DNA from 3 places in the Paenibacillus sp. FSL H7-0735 genome. Region 3 is predicted to be linked to each of the others. Evidence: predicted binding sites of a transcription regulator. Region 3 holds the regulator's gene; each other region holds the start of a gene.
What was found. The regulator Rex, encoded in region 3, represses fermentation and respiration genes when NADH is low (regulators of the CRP and FNR family bind a similar motif). The targets are predictions, from matches to a motif close to TTGTGAAATATTTCACAA.
Positions count from the first base shown of each region.

Region 1: the regulator Rex is predicted to act here: its motif matches at 2,408-2,425, upstream of pflB (formate C-acetyltransferase).
Region 2: the regulator Rex is predicted to act here: its motif matches at 5,566-5,583, upstream of NSS82_RS21505 (polymer-forming cytoskeletal protein).

Region 1 is NZ_JBBOZH010000001.1:5,187,307-5,195,092, reverse strand. Features, by position in the region: gene adhE (bifunctional acetaldehyde-CoA/alcohol dehydrogenase) at 1-2,263, shown strand, start outside; gene pflB (formate C-acetyltransferase) at 2,516-4,777, shown strand; gene pflA (pyruvate formate-lyase-activating protein) at 4,994-5,731, shown strand; gene NSS82_RS23680 (extracellular solute-binding protein) at 6,170-7,576, shown strand; gene NSS82_RS23675 (carbohydrate ABC transporter permease) at 7,705-7,786, shown strand, end outside.
Region 2 is NZ_JBBOZH010000001.1:4,715,709-4,723,494, forward strand. Features, by position in the region: gene rbsK (ribokinase) at 1-620, opposite strand, end outside; gene NSS82_RS21480 (LacI family DNA-binding transcriptional regulator) at 648-1,628, opposite strand; gene NSS82_RS21485 (DinB family protein) at 1,776-2,243, opposite strand; gene NSS82_RS21490 (LysR family transcriptional regulator) at 2,304-3,206, opposite strand; gene NSS82_RS21495 (histidine phosphatase family protein) at 3,365-3,982, shown strand; gene NSS82_RS21500 (hypothetical protein) at 4,046-4,291, opposite strand; gene NSS82_RS21505 (polymer-forming cytoskeletal protein) at 4,956-5,507, opposite strand; gene NSS82_RS21510 (peptide ABC transporter substrate-binding protein) at 5,692-7,281, opposite strand; gene NSS82_RS21515 (LacI family DNA-binding transcriptional regulator) at 7,483-7,786, shown strand, end outside.
Region 3 is NZ_JBBOZH010000001.1:4,911,190-4,918,975, forward strand. Features, by position in the region: gene NSS82_RS22335 (hypothetical protein) at 1-289, opposite strand, end outside; gene NSS82_RS22340 (cell wall elongation regulator TseB-like domain-containing protein) at 700-1,131, opposite strand; gene NSS82_RS22345 (amidohydrolase) at 1,390-2,691, opposite strand; gene NSS82_RS22350 (redox-sensing transcriptional repressor Rex) at 2,678-3,331, opposite strand; gene dinG (ATP-dependent DNA helicase DinG) at 3,462-6,323, opposite strand; gene NSS82_RS22360 (tetratricopeptide repeat protein) at 6,450-7,091, opposite strand; gene panD (aspartate 1-decarboxylase) at 7,203-7,586, opposite strand; gene panC (pantoate--beta-alanine ligase) at 7,579-7,786, opposite strand, start outside.

The DNA of each region.
Region 1 (7,786 bases), 280 kb from region 3:
TATCACACCGGTAACCAACCCTACATCCACCACGATGTTTAAAGCGTTGATTTCGATTAAGACACGGAACCCTATTATATTCGGTTTCCACCCATCTGCGCAAGAGTGTAGTGCAGCAGCTGCTAGAATTCTTCATGATGCGGCTGTAAAAGCTGGCGCACCTGAGAATTGTATCCAATGGATTGAAATGCCAACGATGGACAAAACAAACGCTTTGATGAACAACCCTGACGTTGCACTTATTCTCGCAACAGGCGGTTCTGCAATGGTAAAAGCAGCTTATAGCTGTGGTAAACCAGCTCTTGGCGTAGGTCCTGGTAACGTACCTGCATTCATCGAAAAGAGCGCGGATATCGATCAAGCCGTAACGGACATCATTCTTTCCAAAACATTTGATAATGGTATGATCTGTGCTTCCGAGCAAGCTGTTATTATCGAAGAACCAATCTTTGATCAAGTGAAAAAGAAAATGATCGCTAATGGCTGCTACTTTGTTAACAAAGAAGAAGCTGCCAAACTTACTAGCGGCGCTATGAACGTTGATAAATGTGCGGTTAACCCAGCAATCGTTGGACAATCCGCAGTGAAAATTGCTGAAATGTGCGGCATTCAAGTTCCTGCCGGCACTAAGATTCTGGTAGCAGAACTTGAAGGTGTAGGCACTAAATATCCATTGTCCGCTGAAAAATTGAGTCCTGTGCTTGCTTGCTACAAAGTTAAAAACGCAGATCAAGGTATCGAACGCGCAGCACAAGTTGTTGAATTTGGTGGTATGGGCCATAGTTCGGCTATCCACTCCAACAACGAAGAAGTAATCATGAAGTTCTCCAACCGTCTGCAAACAGGACGTATTCTCGTTAACTCGCCTTCCACTCATGGTGCGATCGGCGATATCTATAACACTAACATCCCTTCGTTGACGCTGGGCTGCGGATCTTATGGTCGTAACTCCGTGTCGCAAAACGTTACAGCAATTAATTTGATCAACGTGAAAAGGGTGAATCGTCGTACCGTGAATATGCAATGGTTTAAAGTACCTGACAAGATCTATTTCGAAAAAGGTGCTACTCAGTACCTGACCAAAATGCCTGATATCACACGTGTCGCAATTATCACTGACCCAATGATGGTTAAGCTCGGATATGTTGAGAGAGTTGAACATTACCTGCGTCAACGCCAAACTCCTGTAGCGATAGAAGTGTTCTCGGAAGTTGAACCAGATCCATCGACAACTACAGTTGAAAAAGGTACAGCAATGATGAACAGATTCCAACCGGACTGCATCATCGCACTTGGTGGTGGTTCCCCAATGGATGCTGCAAAAGGAATGTGGTTATTCTATGAACATCCAGACGCAGACTTTAACGGTCTGAAACAAAAATTCATGGATATCCGTAAACGGGTTTACAAATTCCCTAAACTTGGAAATAAAGCTAAGTTTGTAGCGATTCCAACTACTTCGGGTACGGGTTCGGAAGTAACATCTTTCGCAGTTATTACCGATAAAACAACTGAACAACACACTAAATATCCATTGGCTGACTACGAGCTAACTCCAGACGTAGCTATCATTGATCCAGAGTTCGTATATAGCTTGCCAAAAACTGCTGTAGCTGATACAGGTATGGACGTATTGACACATGCCATCGAAGCTTATGTATCTGTTATGGCGAGTGACTACACTGATGGTCTGGCAATTAAAGCAATCCAATTGGTATTCCAATACCTTGAAAAATCGGCGCTTGAAGGCGACAGAGTTGCCCGTGAGAAAATGCATAACGCATCAACACTTGCTGGTATGGCCTTTGCTAATGCTTTCCTGGGTATTAACCACAGTTTGGCGCATAAATGGGGCGGTCAATATCACACTGCTCACGGTCGTACTAATGCGATCCTTATGCCACACGTTATTCGTTACAATGCTAAGAAACCTACGAAGTTCGCTTCGTTCCCTAAATATTCACACTTCGTAGCTGACGAGCGTTATGCAGAAATCGCCCGTATTCTGGGATTGCCAGCTCGCACAACTGAAGAAGGTGTAACTAGCCTGATCAATGCTATTCGCGATATGAACAAAAAACTGGGTATCGAAGAATCCTTCCAACAACTGGGCTTTGATCCTAAGGATTTTGAATCCCGTGTAGATTACTTGGCTGACCGTGCATTTGAAGATCAATGTACAACTGCCAATCCTAAGCTGCCACTGGTATCTGAACTTGCAGATGTGTACCGTAATGCTTTCTACGGAAGATTTGATAATTAATATTTGGTTAAGTAGATAATAGGATGGTTGTGGACTAGATATAAGTGACAAATATCACCGGAAAGGTGATATTTGTCACAGTCTATTTATAGAAAATAAACTAAAATGTTTATATAAACAACGGTCCCATACATGGAACAATGATTGTGAATTTTCGAACAACCATATCTTTCTTGGGATCACGAGACACGGGATCAACCTTCAAGCCCGCGATCTCTACAAATATTATAAATATAGATGGAGGGATTTAGCATGTCGGTGATTGAAAAAGATGTACAAGAAGTGAAATCCGGTTGGAGAAGTTTTACAAAAGGTAAATGGTCCAGAAAAGTTGACGTTAACAACTTTATCGCAAGTAACATTAAGCCTTATGAAGGAAACGAAGAATTCCTCGTAGGACCTACTAGTAACACAACTGAACTATGGAAGATTATTTCCCAATTGAGCAAGGAAGAAAGAGAAAGAGGCGGCGTATGGGATGTTTCCCTAGATACTGTCTCCACAATCACTTCACATGCTCCAGGCTACATTGACAAAGACAAGGAACAAATTGTAGGCGTACAGACTGACGCTCCTTTCAAACGTTCCATCCAGCCATTTGGCGGGATCAAGATGATGGTTGATGCTACGAAAGCTTATGGCTTCGAGCTTCCACAAAACATCGTTGACATGTTTACGAACATTCGCAAAACGCATAACCAAGGCGTATTTGATGCATATACACCAGACATGAGAGCTGTGCGTAAATCCGGCGTAATTACAGGTCTTCCTGATGCTTACGGCCGCGGACGCATCATCGGCGACTACCGCCGCATTGCTCTGTACGGTATTGATTTCCTCATTAAAGACAAAAAACAACAACAAACTGAGCTTGAAGTTGATTCCATGACTGAAGATATCATTCGTTTGCGTGAAGAGCTGTCCGAGCAAATTCGTGCACTTGGCGAATTGAAAGAAATGGCAGCCGCTCATGGTATGGATATTTCCAGACCAGCGACCAACTTCAAAGAAGCTACTCAATGGGTATACTTCGGATATCTGGCAGCAGTTAAAGAACAAAATGGTGCGGCGATGTCCCTGGGCCGTGTGTCCTCTTTCCTGGACATTTATGCAGAGCGCGATATTGCTGAAGGTACTTTGACTGAAGAACAAGTACAAGAAATCGTCGATCATTTCGTAATGAAACTGCGTATCGTGAAATTCTTGCGTACACCTGACTATAATGATCTGTTCTCCGGCGACCCAACATGGGTAACTGAATCCATCGGTGGTATGGCTGAAGACGGAACAACTCGTGTTACCAAGAACAGCTTCCGTTTCTTGAACACCCTGTACAACTTGGGTCCAGCTCCGGAACCAAACTTAACTGTACTATGGTCCGAAAAATTGCCTGAAGCCTTCAAAAAATATTGTGCTAAGGTTTCCATCGAAACTAGTGCAATTCAGTATGAAAATGACGATGTAATGCGTCCATACTGGGGTGAAGATTATGCGATTGCTTGCTGCGTATCTCCAATGCGTATCGGTAAACAAATGCAGTTCTTCGGCGCTCGTGCCAACCTGGCAAAAGCATTGCTGTATGCTATCAATGGTGGTATAGACGAAAAATCCGGAGCACAAGTTGGACCGGAATTCCCAGCGATCACTTCTGAATATCTGGATTATGACGAAGTAATGAAACGTTTCAAACCGATGATGGAGTGGTTGGCTAAAACTTATGTTAACACTTTGAACATCATTCACTATATGCATGACAAATATTCTTACGAACGTATCGAAATGGCGCTGCATGACCGTGACATTCTGCGTACGATGGCTTGTGGTATTGCTGGGCTGTCCGTTGCAGCTGACTCACTAAGCGCAATTAAATACGCCAAAGTAAAACCTATTCGTAACGAACAAGGTATTGCGATCGACTTCGAAACCGAAGGCGAATTCCCTTGCTACGGTAACAATGACGATGCTGTAGACAGCATCGCAGTAGAATTGGTTGAAACCTTCATGACTATGATCCGTAAAAACAAAACATATCGTGATTCTGTGCCAACTCAATCGGTACTGACCATTACTTCGAATGTAGTGTACGGTAAGAAGACAGGTACTACACCTGACGGACGTAAGAAAGGTGAACCTTTCGCACCGGGTGCTAACCCAATGCACGGACGTGACAAGAAAGGCGCCTTGGCTTCCCTGAACTCTGTAGCTAAACTGCCTTACTCCGATGCACAAGATGGTATCTCTAACACGTTCTCCATCGTACCTAAGGCACTTGGTAAAGACGAGGATTCCCGTAAGTCTAACCTGGTACACATGATGGATGGATACTTCCATAACAACGCTCAGCATTTGAATGTTAACGTATTTAACCGTGAACAGCTGATGGACGCTATGGAGCACCCAGAGAACTATCCACAATTGACTATTCGTGTATCCGGCTATGCAGTTAACTTCATCAAGCTGACTCGCGAACAACAAATGGACGTAATCAACCGTACATTCCACGGTTCGATGTAATTTGTTCCTGTCATGAAGATCTTTGAATTAGTACTACATTGAAATAATTGCAAGGAAGATACCGCCCTTGTCTCAAGGGCGGTAATATCTTGTTTGAGAATTGTTAAAATTTTAAATTTTATAGCCGCGATTTAGGGATATGACAGTCTCAAAGACAGGAAGCTTCATCGTTGAAAGAGGGACTGTTAGTCTGTCGTGGCGAAAGGATGACATCCTATGATTAAAGGTCGCATACACTCTTTGGAAACCTTTGGAACCGTTGATGGACCTGGTATTCGATTTGTCTTGTTTATGCAAGGCTGCTTGCTGAAATGTCAGTATTGCCATAACCCTGATACTTGGGCTTTAGATGAAGGTAAAGAAATGACTCTAGAAGAAGTGCTTTCGGAGATCGAGCCATATATAAACTACTATCGTTCATCCGGTGGAGGGTTAACTGTATCCGGTGGAGAACCAACCTTGCAGGCGCAATTTGTAAAGCAGTTATTCACGGAAGTGAAAAAACGTTGGAATCTGCATACCACATTAGATAGTAATGGCTACAACGAAGGTGACAAGATTAATGACTTATTGGACGTTACAGATTTGGTTATGCTTGATCTGAAGCATATTGATGAAGAAGCGCATATCAAGTTAACCGGTAAATCCAATGATCGAACTTTGAAGCTTGCACGCTGGCTCTCAGACCATAATCGTAAGATGTGGATCCGACATGTATATGTACCTGGTATTCATGATCGTGAAGAGGATCTCATTAACTTAGGTCGTTATATTGGAACCTTAAATGGCGTCGAGAAATTCGAAATCTTACCTTATCATCAGATGGGTATCTATAAATGGGAAATGCTCGGCAAAGCTTATGAACTGGATGGAGTACCTTCTCCAACAGAAGAAGAAGTGCAACGGGCATATCGCTTGGTAGAAGAAGGTCGTAAGCAAACGGCATTGGTATAATAGATATATATTTTTAAGAGAGACCGTACCCTCAGTGGTTGATCACTGAAGGTGCGGTTTTTTGTTATGAGGAAGTAAAAAGGGAGGGGATAAAGCTCCTCTGAGGGGGTAGTTTTATACTATTCCTAATAAAGACATGCTATAGTTACACGTGGTTAATGGGATGGATAATAAATGAATATGTCAGGTAATGTGACTATTTGGATGTTTTATTAATTGTTTCTAGAGTGAAAACAAAGTTTTGTGATGAGAAAAACAAATAAATTAAGCGATTTAACATTTTTTGTGTTATGTAATATAACTTATAATGTAGTTGATTCCGCTTACATTAGAGATTTTTATCCCTATAGTGGATGAATCTTAACCTTACGATAATGAAGTCTGTTTTCTATAATAAGAAGTGTAAAGCACATCAATATATAGGGAGGGTCACAAGAAATGAAAAAAAGTATGACTTTGCTATTGTCCCTGATTTTCGTATCATCAGCTTTACTGACTGGTTGCGGAGGCAACAACAATGAGTCTTCTAACAAAGGAGATGGAAACGCTACCGCGACTAATTCAGCCGCTACAAATGCTCCTGCAACAGAAGAACCGGTAAATAACGAGCCATTTGAAATGACGATTCGTCACACTCAAATCGGTGCAGACAAGCAGAAACGTCTGGCTATTCTCGAAGAAGTAGTTAACAAGGTACAAGAGGATGTACCGGGTCTGACCTTTAAACTCGATGGGGTAGATTCAGATGTAAACCGTAAAGAAAAATTGCGTGGTGAAATGGCTGCGGGTAATCCACCGGAAATCTTCGATCTGTTCGGTAGTCCTGACTCCAAGATCTATGCTAAAGAAGGTAAATTACTTGACCTGACTCCAATTCTTGAGGAACTTGGAATTAAGGATAAATTCTCAAATCTTGATCCTTTCACTTATGAAGGAAAAATCTATGGATTGCCTATCGGTGGTTCTGGAGAAGGCTTCTTCTATAACAAAGAATACTATACAAGCAAGGGCTGGAAGGCTCCAACAACGTTTGCCGAATTGGAACAACAATTGGCTGATATCAAGGCTGATGGAAAAGTACCTTTGGCTGGTGCATCCAAAGCTGGTTGGGTACCACTTATGTTAGCTAACCACTTGTGGTCACGTTATGCAGGTCCAGATGTAACTGCTAAATTTGCAACAGGCGAAGCTAAATGGTCTGATCCAAATGTAGTAAAAGGATTTGCGAAATACAAAGAATGGGTTGATAAAGGCTACTTCAAAAAAGGCGAACTTGGCTTTGAATATGCTGAATACACAACACAATTTACTAGTGGTGAAGCGATCCTGCTGTATGATGGTACTTGGAAATCCTCCGTATTTAAAACTGGCCAATCTGGCGAAGGTTTGATCGGTAAAGTTGGCTTCTTCAATATCCCAGCAGTTGAAGGCGGAGCGGGCGACCAAACTGCATTGATGCGCGATGTGAACAATGGTTATGGTTTCTCTGCATCTGCTGAGAAAGATCCACATCAATTGGCTGCTGTGAAATCTTTTATTAAAAACTTATTTAATGAAGAAATGCAATTGCGTGGACTTGTTGAAGATGGTGTATTGCCAGCAATGAAGATTGACCAAAACGTATTGAATGAGAATATTACTGATGATCTGATGAGCGAAATCGTAGGTGTACTTAACAACTCACAATCTTCGTTCCCAGCATTTGACTCTCTTGTTCAAGCTGATGTAACTACAGAAATCAGTAACATTCAAATTCAAAAACTGATTGGCGATCAGACGACTCCTGAGAAAATGGGCGAAGCTTTGCAAAAGGTACAAGAAGAAGCAAACGCAGCAGTTGAATAAATAGCTGCAAACTGAATGTACCCTGGTGCTAAATCCAGGGTACATTTTTAAAATCAAAGAAAATATGTGTTTGCACTTGATCTGAAGCATTCACTATTCGCCAGATGTCAAAGCAACCGGAGGTAGTCATGAATAAAGCATTAAGAAATCCAGTGGTATTTTTCCTTTTCGTTCTTCCAGCATTGATATTGTTCACGATGTTTTTCATTT
Region 2 (7,786 bases), 200 kb from region 3:
AACTTATTGGGATATTTGCGTAAAGCTTCAGCAGTACTCATCTCAGGAAATAATATTGCACATTCATGTTCATTGGGTGTTAAATAGGTGGCATTGTTTATAATCGTTTCACTGATAGGACGAGCAGGTGCTGGGTTAAGCAACATAGGCACATTGAATTTGTGGCAAATCTCACTTACAAAAGACACCGTTTCTTCCGGAATTTCTTGTTGAATTAATACCATGTCAGAGCCTTTAATATTCTCAAGTGCCCGTTCAACCAAAGCAGGAGTAACTAAATCATTGGCTCCTTTTACAACGATAATGCTATTATCACCTTCCGCTAAAATGATGTGGGCTGTTCCGCTTTCGGCATGTGTAACCGGTTCCACATTGGCGGTAAAAACGCGATTCTTTTTCAGATTATCCATGATAGCGGTACCATAGAAATCATCACCTACACAACCAACCATCGTAACTTCTGCTCCAAGACGGGCTGCAGCGACTGCTTGGTTCGCGCCCTTACCGCCCGGAACGGTGGAGAATTGTTCTCCAAGCACAGTCTCACCCGCGTGAGGTCGCTTATTCGAAGTCACTACTAAATCCATTGAACAGCTGCCAATTACACAAATCTTAGCCATTTTCATCAACCTTTCTCATGTTGTCATCTATTCTTTACTTCTTGTAGTTTCCCGCTCCACAAAGCTAACGGGTAGTTGAATAATCTTCTCTTCCACCTTATCTTGCTCAATTAGCTTAATAAGTAAACCCGCCGCTTCTCTACCCATATCATGTGCCGGCTGGCGAATGGTGGATAAAGCAGGTGACAACAAGCTGCTAAGCGGGATATCATCGAATCCGATGATTTGCAGATCCTGCGGCACTCTTTTACCTAAACGATGTGCTTCATGAATGACTGCCGTCGCGACAATATCATTACTGGCAATTACGCCATCTGTATCTATATATTTAGCAAATAACTCCACAGCCCATTGTTCTGCTACTGTATGGGAGAAGGATGAAGTTTGGATCACATTATAGCTGATTCCCATTTCATTAAGTACTTCAATCGCCCCAAGAAATCGATCTTGTGCAGGTTTGATATGCGCCGGTCCTTGTATTACTGTGATTTTTTTGCTTCCCCGTGCGATAATCTCTTGTGCTGCAAGACGTCCGCCCTTTTTGCCATCTGCGTATACGGAAGGGCTATCGTTAGAAGTACGGTCCAGAAATACGACCGGAATTTTCAAGTTAGAATAAACGTCGCTCTCAGGGAAGTTGGTTGACGATATCATGCCAATGACATTATTTTGGATAAAGGTTTGAATATAATCCATCTCTTTGTCCTCGTTCTCATCACTATTGCCAAAGATGATCCGATAACCTTGCTCCTGCATCCGATCCTCTATCCCCCGCGCTAACTGCGGGAAGAAGGGGTTGGTAATATCAGGCAAGAGCAGCCCGATTAATTTAGATTTCCGCTTGTACAATGATCTTGCAACCTCATTAGGGGTATAATTCATTTCTTTGATCGCTGCCTCAACCTTTTTGCGAGTATCGATATTCACATATCCAGATTCATTTATAACCCGTGAGACTGTTGCTACCGAAACTCCAGCTATTTTTGCGACATCTTTGATCGTCATCATTCTTTAATTCATCCCCCAATGTGTAACCGGTTACATGTATTACATAAATTAGATTATCACATAACCTTTTCATTTACAAATCTTTTTTTCGATCATAAAGCTAACAAAAGATACCAATTATATATCGATATCTTTTGTTATTTGAATTTATTTATCTGCAAAGCGATTTAATAATTTTATTGTATTGAAGTGCATACCTTCATGGTAAAGTGTGAAATTTATGAATTCACCGATTGAATTTAAGGTTAATCCACTTCCTGTTGTAAGAGGGGTTACTTGCTCACTTAAGCGATTGTGAAAAGCTTCCTGGATCCGTTTGGGTTGCTCCGTAAGCATCTCAAGTAAAACTTCAAGCGTTGGCGGTTCCTCATTCCACTCGGCTGGTTTAGTCCCTTTCGCAAATAAGCGTTCAAAGCTTGCCGGCAATTGCATAAGCTCCCTAGCAGAATGAAAGGCAAACTTCTCTTGCACCAAATAAATATGTCCCAAGTTCCAGCGGATATTGTTATTAAAACCTTCTGGAATACTATCTAAAATTTCCTCAGATAGTCCCTCGACAGCACGCACAGTAACACTACGCACAAACTTAAGTTGTTTGAATATGATTTGATCCATTATGACCCCTCCTAACTTTTATCCATAGTTTACCATAAGCTTATCTTTAATTTCCTAATATTATTTTAAACTTAATTGTTTCATAACGAGCGTAATAAACGACTGCATATAACTTTCTTGAAGTTCCTTCTTTCTGTAACCCATCCATATCGAATGCTTGGAGACTACATTTTCTACTGCTACATTAGCTAATGTTCCCTGATCAAGATAAGGTTTCGCCAACAAAGCGGATACATAACTAATTCCATAACCGGCAATCACAGCTTGAATAACTTCATTCACTCCATTAAATTGAAGCCCAATCGTTGGCTGCTGTACACTTCTTTCTTCACACAACCGGACAAGCCGCTCTCTGGCTGCACTGCCCTCTTCTCTCATAATAAATGCTTCAGACATCACTTCTTCAAAGCTAACCTGCTGATTGGCAAAAGGGTGATGGGAAGAAACCACGAATACATACTCGTCCCTATATAACTCCCGATGTTCGAACACTCCTGTATTATGCGTAGGAAACTCCATATCACTGTAAATCGCTACGTCTGCTTCAAAATTATTCAATTTTTCCATGACTCCATGAGAATTAGTAGTAGTGATCTGAATGTTAACTTCCGGAAAAGATTGTTTGAATAATGACGCCCACCGGGGAATGAGGATGCTTGTTGCCAAATAATTACCTGCAATCCGCAGATTCCCCTCAGGAAATTTGTGATAGTCTTCAATGATTTGCTGGACTTGATCACCCATGGCAAAAAACTTCTCAAGAGGTTCGATTAACCTTTTTCCTAAAGGGGTGAGCACCATCCTCTTTCCTTTAATTTCAAATAACAAAATATGATTCTCCCGTTCATACTTACGGATTTGCGCTGATATAGCGGGTTGACTGATATGCAAACGTTCAGAGGCTTTGGTCACACTACCTGTGATCGCAACGTAATAAAACAATTTTAATACATGATAGTTCATCGTGATCTCTTCCTCACTTCATAAAATAATATCTGTATTCGCCGCTTATCCTCAGTCATTTTACTATAACTATACATTATGGATGTTAACTATTATATATTGTTTATTTATATTTATTTCTTTTATACTTACAACTATTCATCAGGGAGGTTTTGTTAATGACAAAGACAGTATTATACTTAACCCGCCACGGGCAAACAGAATGGAATTTACAAAAACGAATGCAAGGGCATCAAAATTCTGCGCTTACAGCCTTGGGCGAACAGCAGGCCGAATGGTTAAGGGATCGTTTGCAAGTAGAAAACTTAGGCGCAATTTATTCTAGTACTAGTCCAAGAGCATTGCATACTGCGCAGATTTTACGGGGAAAGCGGAGTTTACCTATTCAACAGCAAGTTTCTTTAATGGAAATAAACATGGGGAGCTGGGAAGGAATGAATACGGATCAGATACAACTAGAATCCCCTTTACAATATTCCCATTTTTTCACCAGACCCGATCTATATATTCCTCTAACCTCAGGTGAGACTTATAAGCAGCTTGAAGAAAGAGTAGTGCCGACAATGGAGCGCATCATAAACGATAACGTAGGGCTAGAGGTGCTCATCGTCACCCATCGGATGACTTTAAAAGTCATTATGGCTTATTTTCTTAATAAATCATTGCAGGAAATAGGGGAGTTACCGGATATTCTCTCTACTGCATTATGTAAAGTAACCCTAACTGATAACAATACAACCATCGATCTGTATGGAGATACTTCACATTATCAATGACTATGTATTAAAAAAATAAAAAGGTAACTCCGATTAACGGGGCTACCTTTTTAGCGTTCAACATTAAATATCCACACTTTTGATTATAAAACTGCGTACCTTCATCCATTTGCCTGAAATGAATTCATCAATCGTTTTCGTCTTTGGTCTAACGCAAAAACGGTGTTTTGCCCCTTTATCAAAGCCCACAGCTTCAAAAATTAGGCTGTCCCCTATTTGCTCCTTGAAGAACACCTGCTTTAATCCCAACCTATTTAACATTTCAAGCTTTACGCTCTCAATATATGTGCGCGAATACTCCTTAGACATATGTGTTCCTCCTAGTAGTGGTAGTAATATTATAAGTCAATAGGAAGAAAATCAACAATAGTTCATATATTCATCATCCACAAAAAAACAACCAGGCAGCAATTCTCCGTTATTGGAGGTTCGCTGACTGGTGTTTTGGGTCTGTTGTGATTTGCTTGATAGGTTATGAGCTAAGCTTAATCATTCGTAGCTTTCGGATAACCACTCCGTTGTAGCGCACTATCTTGATATATCTGTAAGATAACTGCATTCTATACACTTATTCGATATCCACAAGGGCTAATTCTAACTTTAAGTGTATTCTATACAATTAAAAACTAGAGAAATAGCCTATAGAGTATTAAATCAGGAAAATAGATGTACAAAATACAGCTATTTTCATTGGCCGGGCGTTTTGAGCATTTTAGTTGTACAAAATACAGTTAAAACCATCTACTGTACACTTCAATGTTTCATACTCCATTACTTCATACTCCAATAATTCACTGCTTCAATACTCCATTACTTGTTACTTCAAGGCTTCCGTCGGCTCTCATATGGTAACTAGATGGGGTGTAGTCCATTATGAGTCAGCCCATTCATACTGATTCCTTTTGCCTATCCTATCCGGATAATTCTATCTATTTAGTCCATCTACTTCTACCTAATCGAAATCATCACTAACTTATTTAACTTCAGTTGCCCCAGTCACTTTACCTTCAATCCCTGCAGTTGCTTTCACATCTTCGTTTGCGAAGTAAAGATTTCCATCAATAGTCGAAGTTTCATGCAGATTAAATCCGTTCGCATCTACATAAACATCACCTTTAATGGTTCCGCCTTGAACTCGTAAATTTTCACTTTGTACAGTTAACTTAGGTACAGTGAGTGTGTAATTGGCAGTAACTTTGTGATCAGCGTCTTGGGCATAAAGAGCAATCTTACGGTAGATGTCGCCGTCTGCGGCCCCTTTATCATGGAATTCGCCTTCAACAACAACATCTTGGGCAATGGTCACATCATTTAGAATGGCAATAATCCAGTTTCCATCTTTACTTACAGCCTTGGTAAACGCATCTGCTTGATTTACGATTGAAGCTGTAGTAACTGCATCCGTTTGCTCTGTAGCTGGAGCCGTAGTAGCCGCCGAATTAGTCGCATTATTATTATTCGCACCACAACCAGACAAGACTGCAACCGAGACGCCTGCTACTAACATCATTTTAAATAACTTCATTTTAAATCCCCCTTGTTTTTGATTATAAATTAATTATATATTAAAATTTTTAATAAACAGGTGAAAAATTTCACAATATTGTGTCGTTATCTGAAGCGGTTTCACAAAGGCGATTAATTCCATACAAAAAGGACACTCCCAATAACTGCGGAAGTATCCTCATAGTCTTTATTACTATAATTTTTTAGATTAAATACCCTCTTGAAAAAGATATGGAACCATCATACTCTACACTTACTTTTTTAATGTTAGGTTTATGCAAAACATCAGCATAAAAATAATACAGCGGAAGGATGACCATTTGGTCAATGAGCATTTTTTCAGCTTTTGCATAAAGCTTGTTTCGTTCGCTAGTGTCTAATGTAAGCCTAGCTTGTTTAATATAACTATCATAAAGTGCACTGCTCCAGCCCGAATCATTATCGCTGCTCCAAGATGTGAAATAATCTAAAAAAGTCGATGGATCGTTATAGTCGGCTGCCCATGCCGCTTTTGCCATTGTATAATTCAGCTTAAGACGATTATCAAGCAGATCTTCCCAGGGTTGAACCTCAAAACCTACTGTAATGCCCAGATTTTTGTTCCAGCTGTTAATAACGGCTTCTGCAATTTCTTCATGCCCTTCATTTATAATAATCGAAAAACTAGGAAGCTGAGTTAAGCCCTCTTCCTTCAAACCTTCCTGAAGTAATTTCTTAGCCTGTATTACATCCTCTTTGAAATACCGTGTATCAATAATCTCTGATCTAAAATTCAACTTGGAACCACGAATACTCCGAGGAATAAAACCGTAAGCAGGTGTACCATAGCCGATAGATTCTCGGTTAGCTGCCATGGCTAATGCTTTACGTATCTTCAGATTTTTGAAAGGTGCTTTGCTTAGATTGAACTGATAATAATATGTAGAAGCATACGGCAATGCATATAACTCCTGAGGGAATACAGAATTTAAAGAAGCCTTATCTATCAGCTCATCTTTTGCCCCTACCCAGTCAACTTCATTGTTTAAGTAGGCCATAGTTGGCGAAGGTGTTCCAGCTTTAGGCTGAAGTAGATGCACCTCTGAGAAACGAATTTCTTGCGCCGCATAATAGTTTGGATTTTTAATTAGATGAATCGAATTTTCATCCCACTGTTGCAGTTTAAAAGGGCCATTAGTAACCATAGTTTTAATATTGTACGCCCAATTCTTATCTGCTTTCGCGACTTGCGCATTAATTGGCATGTAAATACTTTCCGCGAGAAGCTGCGGGAAATGTGAAGTTTTTTCATTCAAAGTCACTTGGAGTGTATCGTTATTTAACGCTTTCACACCCACTTTCGAAGACTCCTTTAGCTTCCCTTTATGATAATTCTCTGCGTTAGCAATTATGAACATTTTGAATGCATAGCTATTCATAGACTGAGGTGCAAGCGCTTGTTTCCATGCATACTCAAAATCTGAAGCCTTAACCTGCTGCTGATTACTCCATTTTGCGCTCGGCCGCAAGGAGAACGTGTATGTTTTCCCATCCTTGGAGACTGTCCACGACTTGGCTATCCCGGGAACCGCCTCTCCCGCATCATTTAAACGCACCAATCCCTCAAATATCCCTTTAATGACCGTAGTCGTACTACTATCTGTGGAAGAGGCAGGATCTAGATCTACAGGAATATAATCAAAACCAATACGCAACACCTGTTTAGCCTGTACAGCAGATGCAGTGTTCCCTTCACTTACATTTAAACCTATTAGTAATACTAAAACAAAGAGAACATGGAGCAATTTTTTCATCGACACTTCCCCTATTTCTATTATTTTTATTAACTAGAATAACATGGAATCTATTGATTCCGATAGATTAATTTCACCGTAATTCTTCCATTTCTAGAACCTAGCAGGGTCATCTAACTGCACACTCACTTCCCATTGACGCTTTGGGATCAGAATGTTAATCTTTAGAAAATATCACAAGGATAAGGGAGCTATTTACTGGTGAAAAAGACAACCATGAAGGACATCGCACTTCGTGCCAATGTCTCCGTCGCAACAGTGAGCTATGTTCTGAATCGTGTCGGCAACCAAACCATTCCTGAGAAAACGCGCCAGCAGATTCTTCAGCTTGCCGAGGAACTACACTACATACCCAATCTGGCGGCACGTTCACTTGCGAATCAGAAAACAGGATTGGTAGGTGTGCTTGTTAACACCTCAGCCCATACACCACACTGGAAGCTCCATGCCCAGTTCTCATTTATACATGCCTTGGAACAACGGTTAACAAATGCTGGTTACCATA
Region 3 (7,786 bases):
AGTTCTGTTCTACATCAAGTTTCAGTGTACGTCCATCAATCATCGATTTTCCTTCTTTGGAGACGTACTGAACCAGTTCACGTAATTTCGTGCCTGGCTGGAGATCAAGTTTCAAAGTGACCTCATTGCGGTTAATACTGATATGAGAATCATTGACGCCCTCATATTGAGATACAATCTTCTGAAGTGGTTCCTGCATTGCAAACTGACGATACAAAAAGAAGCCACCAAACAATAGAGTAGCCGACAGTAGAGACGTTATCAGCACAGGTACAAGACGTAATTTCAAGAAACGTCCTCCTCTCAAAGATGACAAAATATAAAGCTCAGTATAATAATTTATAGCTACTTGAGAGCTCATCAGAGAGACTGAAGTCTCTTATTGCTGTTCTAATTACAAGTAGTAGTATATCACAGGTGTATATACTAATTTCAAAATAAATGTGAATATATTTAAAATTTAATTTTTTAAATATTTCCATCAATACCAAATATATTCCTCGTTTTCGACAAAATCGGCCTTGATTTTTAATCAATCGGCCTATTTTTGTATGTGAATTTAAGAGAATATTCGGTGATAACCACCCATTCAGTATATCACTTAGTATATCACTTTTGTACATCAAATAAATGTAAACAAGCGAACTTATAATAAGTTCGCTTGTTTACATTGCCACCCTTAATTTCCTTATGTTCGGCTTAACTTTTAGGTAAACTGTAACCTTCACCCATTCGGGACCCATCCGAAAACCGATAAAATTGATAATAATACCGACCGCTCTGTTTATAAAAAAGCTGCCAAGCATACTCTCCGTTATATACTCCCGGCAGCAAGCGTTCAATCGTTATGTCCGGAAGATCAGCTTTGATAATGCCGCGTATTTGGGCTTCTGAGGTTCCTTTACTTAGTTCCTCAGCAAACACTGCGTCGTCGCCTTCAGCAAATTTTCCATCTACCGTAAAGCGGACCCAGACCATAAGAGCAGTCCCGGCTTCATTTTTTCCTGTTAAAACCCAGTACACTGCATTTTCATCCCAAACCGATTTTTGTGCTTTGGTTACCTCTGTTAGACCCGCTCTGGTTTTGGCAACATCCTTGGCGATATCCCGCTCGTTCCATTGATCTTTCATAATATAGGCATAGAACTGGATAAGTCCAAACCCCAGGAGCAGAATCAGAACTGACCCCAGGAGGATCCATTTTTTCCTTTTCTTCAAGGTACAGCTCCCTTTCTAGTAATATATCTTTTTTGATTATATAACACACCCGCGTGTTTATCCAAAATTTCATAATTTTCTAGCTTTCCCAGCCTTAAAATGTACAAAAGGCCGCAACTTTTGCTAAAAGCAAAAAGTCGCAGCCTATTATTTATTCGTTATTCTCCAGACTTAACGCTTCAATAAACCTTCGAAGGCTTCTTGCGCTTTACGCCGGATAGCTTCCTCATCCAGGGTTAAGCATTGTCCATGCTTGATGACCTGTTTACCATTCACCCACACATGCTCAACATCCTTAGCGCTAGCAGAGTAAACTGCATGAGACAACAGATCTGTGTGTGGCAGCAAATGCGGCTGATCTATATCAATTGCAATGAAATCAGCTTTCATCCCAACAGCAAGTCTACCTACATTATTTAAAAAGATGGACTGGGCGCCATATTCTGTAGCCATACGTAGAGCTTCTGGAGCTGGAACAGCCGTTGGATCACCGCTGACACCCTTATGAATGAGAGCTGCAAGCCGCATCTCTTCAAACATATCCAAGTTATTGTTGCTTGCCGCGCCATCCGTGCCAAGAGACACCTTCACACCAGCTTTTAGAAGATCAGTAACCCGAGCCACTCCGCTAGCCAGCTTCAAATTACTGCCCGGATTATGAGAGACACCCACATTATGGCGAGCCAAGATCTCAATCTCTTCATCATTTAAATGAACACCATGTGCAACTATCGAGGGACGTGTGAACATTCCAAGCTTCTCTAAGTGAGCTACAGGACGCAACCCGTAATCCGCCACATTTTGTTCCACTTCACGTTTCGTTTCGGACATATGCGTATGCATCGGTAAATCCAGATCATGCGCTGCCTGCACGAACTTAACCAGGAAGTCCGGAGGGCAAGTATAAGGGGCGTGCGGCGAGATCATAGTAGTAATTCTACCGTCAGCCTTTCCATGCCAGTTACGGGCAAAAGAAATCGCTTCCGCAAGCTTGTGATTCTGTACATCCTCTGGACATAACCCGATCACACCACGCATCAATACGGAACGGATACCTGATAACTCAGCTACCTCAGCTACTCGGTCCATGTGATCATACATATCGAGGAAGGTCGTAGTTCCACCCTTCAGCATTTCCAATACAGATAAGGAGGTTCCCCAGTATACATCATCACCGGTGAACTTTTCCTCCATCGGCCACATCTTCTCCTGAAGCCACACTTGTAGCGCTAAATCATCTCCATATCCACGCAGCAAAGACATCGCCGCATGACCATGTGTGTTTACAAGTCCAGGCATGAACAGCAGACGGCTGCCATCAACCACTTGCACTCCAGCTTCCATCTGAGGCTCTTCTTTTCCTATGTAAGTGATTAAATCATCTTCAATAGTCATATATCCACTCAGAACCGGCTCATCCGTTCCCGGAGTCAGAAAATACCCGCCCTTAATTATCGTTTTATTGTTGTTCATGTTCGCTTTCTTCCTTTCCATCCCGCAAGTAATAAGCAAGACTTTGCAGATCAGTTGTAAAATCAGCTGCATGCACCCGGATATTCGGTGGTGTCTTCAGAATCACAGGGGCAAAGTTCAAAATTGCTTCAATCCCAGAAGAAATGAGAATATCTGCTACATTTTGAGCTTCTGAATCAGGTACGGTAATAATGGCAATGCGAATACCTTGCTCACGAATCGTGCTGCCTAGTTCATCCATCGGTTGCACAGTAAGGGAGTTGATCTTACGTCCAACCTTAGGAGCGTACGAATCAAATATAGCCGTGATTTTCATAGTATCTTTGAGATATGCATTGTAATTAGACAAGGCATGTCCGAGATTACCTGCCCCTACTAAAGCTACATTAAGCTGTTGATCCAGCTTCAGAATATGACGGATTTTCTCAATAAGATACGTTACATCATAGCCGATACCTTTTCTGCCGAAGTCACCAAAATACGCTAAATCCTTACGAATCTGTGCGGGATTAAGATCAAGCTTTTGTCCAAGTTCCTGAGAGGAAACTGTTAATATTTCGCGATTCTGGAGATCATTCAAAAAACGCAAATACACAGGTAGTCTGCGAACAACGGCTTCTGATATTTTATCCGATTTCATATTTTTCCTCCTAAAAATAGTAATGTTCTTGTGAAAATCCATATTCTAACGTATACCTCTCCTTATTAAGGGCGGTACTGTAACTTACCGCCCTTAAGGATAAGGAGGAGCTAAACTGAAGACGAGCATTTTAAGAAGCGCCGCCATCCTCTAGCCATTCCGCTATGCGGGGGACCATTTGATCAGTCAGCATATGCTCCATTTTGGGACCAGGCAATGAATAAAGGAAATACTTCCCGTAATGAGATTCAATAACCCTTGTATCATAAACAATAACTATTCCGCGATCCTGCGCCGTGCGAACCAGTCTTCCGAATCCCTGCTTAAAACGAATAACCGCTTGAGGAACAGACAATTTCATGAATGGATTCTTCTTCTGAGCCTGCAATAACTCCGACTTCGCTTCCGCCAACGGGTGATTCGGCGGTTGAAACGGAAGTCTCACGATGGCCAGGCAAGTCAGTGCTTCACCTGGAATATCTACACCTTCCCAGAAGCTGCTCGTCCCCAGCAGAACGGATGCTGCACTGTCCTGAAAGCGGCGGATCAGCTTGCTCCGGCTGCCACCTTCCACGCCTTGACCAAGCACCGTAATCTCTTGTGAGGCCAAAGCCTCTTTAAGCGGATCATATACCTGACGCAGCATTTTATAAGAAGTAAACAGAACCAGCATCCGCCCACGTGTTGTTTTGGCAGCTTCTGCTAACGACTGTACGAGTGTATCGACAAATCGAGCATCGCCCACACTGCCCTTCACACTAGGAAAATCACGCGGTATAACTAGCAGCGCCTGCTCGCGATACTTAAAGGGAGATGGAAGGAGTGAGGTCATTAGACGTCCCTCTTCCGCAGCTTCGTTAAGTCCGAGATTATCAATCATAAACTGAAAAGATTTATCTACAGACAGCGTCGCCGAGGTAAGCACGATGCTTTTTTTCTTATCGAAGAACAACTCTTTAAGCTGGCTGCTAACATCCACAGGGACGGCATACATCTGCAGTGATTTGCTGCGGTAATTTCCATTTGCCTCCAGCCAATATACTACATTATCGTCATTCAGCCCCATAAAGAATCTTACTTGCTCACGTATGGAAGCCAAATCCTTAAATAAACCGCTAATATCAGTAACAAGACTGTCTGCTGAGGATTGGCTTTCCTGGTCACGCATCTCATTAAGCATTTTATCACCCTTACGGATGATGTCGCTTAACGTCAGATTCATAGTGTTCTCAAGCGCAACTAATTCATCCCAATCCTTCGGCTTACGGGCGGGAAGCAAACGCATAACCAGTTGTCCCGCTTCCCCTGCTGCCGCATCACTGCGTTCCGGCAAAAGGCTGAACAGCTTGTCGCTGAGTGCATCCCAGGTTTCTTTGACAGTAAGCAGATCCGGGTAGATCCGATCGATGACTCCGCTCCATTCTGAAGCCTCTTCACTGCCTGACGACTGTAAGATCTGGCGCAGAGCAGGAAGCTGTCCGTTTCGGCTATCTTTATACAGTCGCGATAACGTGTGTGCCACAGTGAAATGCTTCATATGCATGCCAAGATGTTTACCAGCCACATCTTCTAAATGATGTGCTTCATCAATTACAAGATGCTCGTAAGCTGGAAGCAGCTGGTGCCCAGCTTTAACATCTGCGAATAGCTTGGAGTGGTTCGTAATGACCACGTCAGCAATCCCAGCTTCATGCTTGGCCCTATGATAATAGCATTTGCGGAACCAAGGACAGGAACGGCCCAGACAGGAATCGGTATCGCTTGCCACCGTCTCCCAGAAATCACCGCCCCGGCCGCTTAAATTCAGCTCTTCATCATCCCCTGATTCACTTTGAGTGAGCCATACGATCATCTGAGCTGCAGTAAGCGCATCTTCCCTTGGGCTTATAAAGTCCTTTTTATTAATTTTATGCTCAAACTTACGCAGACACAAATAATGTCCTCTTCCCTTAAAAATAGCAGCTTTAAACGGAAAAGGAACTACCTGCGTTAACAAAGGGATATCCCGCTCGCGCAATTGGTCCTGCAGATTAATGGTATGAGTGCTGACCATGACTTTTTCATTGGTGCGAACGCTTTGATAAATGGCAGGCAACAAATAACCGAGCGATTTACCGGTTCCTGTGCCCGCTTCGATCAGTAGGTGTTTGTCTTCGGCAAGTGCCGTCATCACCTCATTGATCATAATATCCTGAGCTTCCCGGCTTTCATACTGCGGTAATGTGTCTTTAAGTCGTTTGGTTACTTCGTCCATATAATCAGTAAAAGATAAATTCGCTAGCGGATTCTCAGCATGCTCATCTCTAGGTGGCGCTAACTCCGTCCAGTCTCCTACTGCAAGCGCTAATTGACGATAGAAAGTCAGATCACCTTCGGGCTGTAGCGTCTCCGCTTCCCGCTCTCGCAGCAGACCATCAAAGTACCAGCCCAGATCACTATCCTCTTCGGTAAACAGCTCACAGAGTCTCTGGATCGTAAGCAGCGGCAGCTCGTAGAGCTCCTCCAGACATTTCAACAGCACTAAAGCAGTCGCAAGTGCATCACTATCTGCCTGATGCGGACGATCATGTGTCACTCCAAAATGAGCACTGACAGAGCCTAGCTGATAAGATGTGAGCGAAGGAAAGCAAATTTTCAGAAAATCAATCGTATCCAAAATCCGCCCTTGAAATGGCAAATAACCACAACGATCTAAAGCATTTTGTAAAAAATGGAAGTCGAAAGCGACATTATGCCCTACAAGCACAACATCATCCAAGAGCGGAACAAGCTCCATCATCATCTCATCCAGCTCAGGCGCATCCTTCACATCATCATCGGTAATCCCCGTCAGACCTGTTATAAAAGGAGGAATCGGCGTTCCGGGCTTGACATAGGAACCATATACCCGGGAGATGGACCGGTCTTCTTCTATAATTGCAAGGCCAACCTGGATAATTTCACCCACGGATTGGGTTCCTGTTGTTTCAAAATCAAGCACGGCAAATTTCATTATAATTCTATTCCCTTTCAATTGAGACTCTTAATCAGCATAACAGAAGTTGCGAAAAAAGGCGATGCACACCACTGGTTCAGGGGATGCATCGCTTGAATAGAAATTTCCAAAACCGTTATTCTTTTACAAAAGGGAAACCAGCTGATTTCCAAAATGCAGCTTCCCTCCACGACGGCGGCATACCTCTAAGTTAACGTTTGGCTCCGGAAGCGCCGGGTCATGCTGCAAGGCAAGGTCAAACAATTCCTGCGCTTCATTAAAACGTTCCTGTGAGGCTCGTATGCAGCCTAAAGCATTATATACCATGGCTTTCAGCTTGGTCTCCCGTATCAAGCCCAGCATATGGTTCAGATGACTCCAAGCGGCTTCACCGTCACCTTCCTGCAGATAAGAGATGGCTAAATATAATCGAGCAGCCAAGCTATCCGGGTATTGCGCAATAACTTCTTTAAACTGATCAATACACTTTCCATACATCAGCAGCTTATAATATCCCTGACCTCTTACAAAGGAATCCATACACAGCTCTGGTGCTTCCTGTTCCGGCACTTCCTCTTCGACCACTGCTGTAAAATCCGCACTTTCGCGAAAGTGACTTAGCTTCTCAGCAAAAGCGAGCCATTCATCCATCACTTTATCGCTCAGTCTATGCAGCATATTATAATTGCATAAAAGCTCGTTCCGGCGGGCACCCTCCGCTGTAGGGTAATCTGTTATGATCTCCTGAAGCACCTTGTTCATTTCAGCAAACAAATGTTGAAACATGGGCTATCCCCCCTTACTGAAGATGAAATCAGTTCAGCTTGCCTGACTTCATTTTCTGCGAGATCGGGGTCTTTCATCCCTGCCATTCATTACATGGCGTAAGTCCATACATTAAGCGATTGTAGCATGCAATTCATGATCAGCCAGCTTCACTGGTTTGTTATTCTCATCCACGAATACCACCGTTGGCTTATGTGACTCCAGTTCTTCCGAGGACAACATCGCATACGAAATGATAATTACTGTATCGCCCGGCTGAACAAGACGAGCTGCGGCACCATTGAGACAGATCACTCCGCTTCCACGCGGTCCAGGGATTACATAGGTTTCCAGTCGCGAACCATTATTGTTATCCACAATTTGAACTTTTTCATTCTCAAGAATGTCCGCGGCTTCCATCAAGCTCTCATCAATGGTAATACTGCCCACATAGTTTAAATTCGCTTCCGTTACTGTTGCGCGGTGAATTTTGGATTTCATCATATGTCTAAACAAGTGCAGCAACCTCCTTTGGAATAAATACATTATTATCAATCAAGCGTGTTCTGCCAAACTTCACGGCGAGCGCTATAATAATTTCCCCAACCACTTCTGATAAAAGAGCTTCATCCTCTAATCCTTCAAGATCAGGGAATGTTAGGATCTCCGCATAATCAATCACCGCTAGAGGAGAGCTGGAAATAACCGATGTCAAC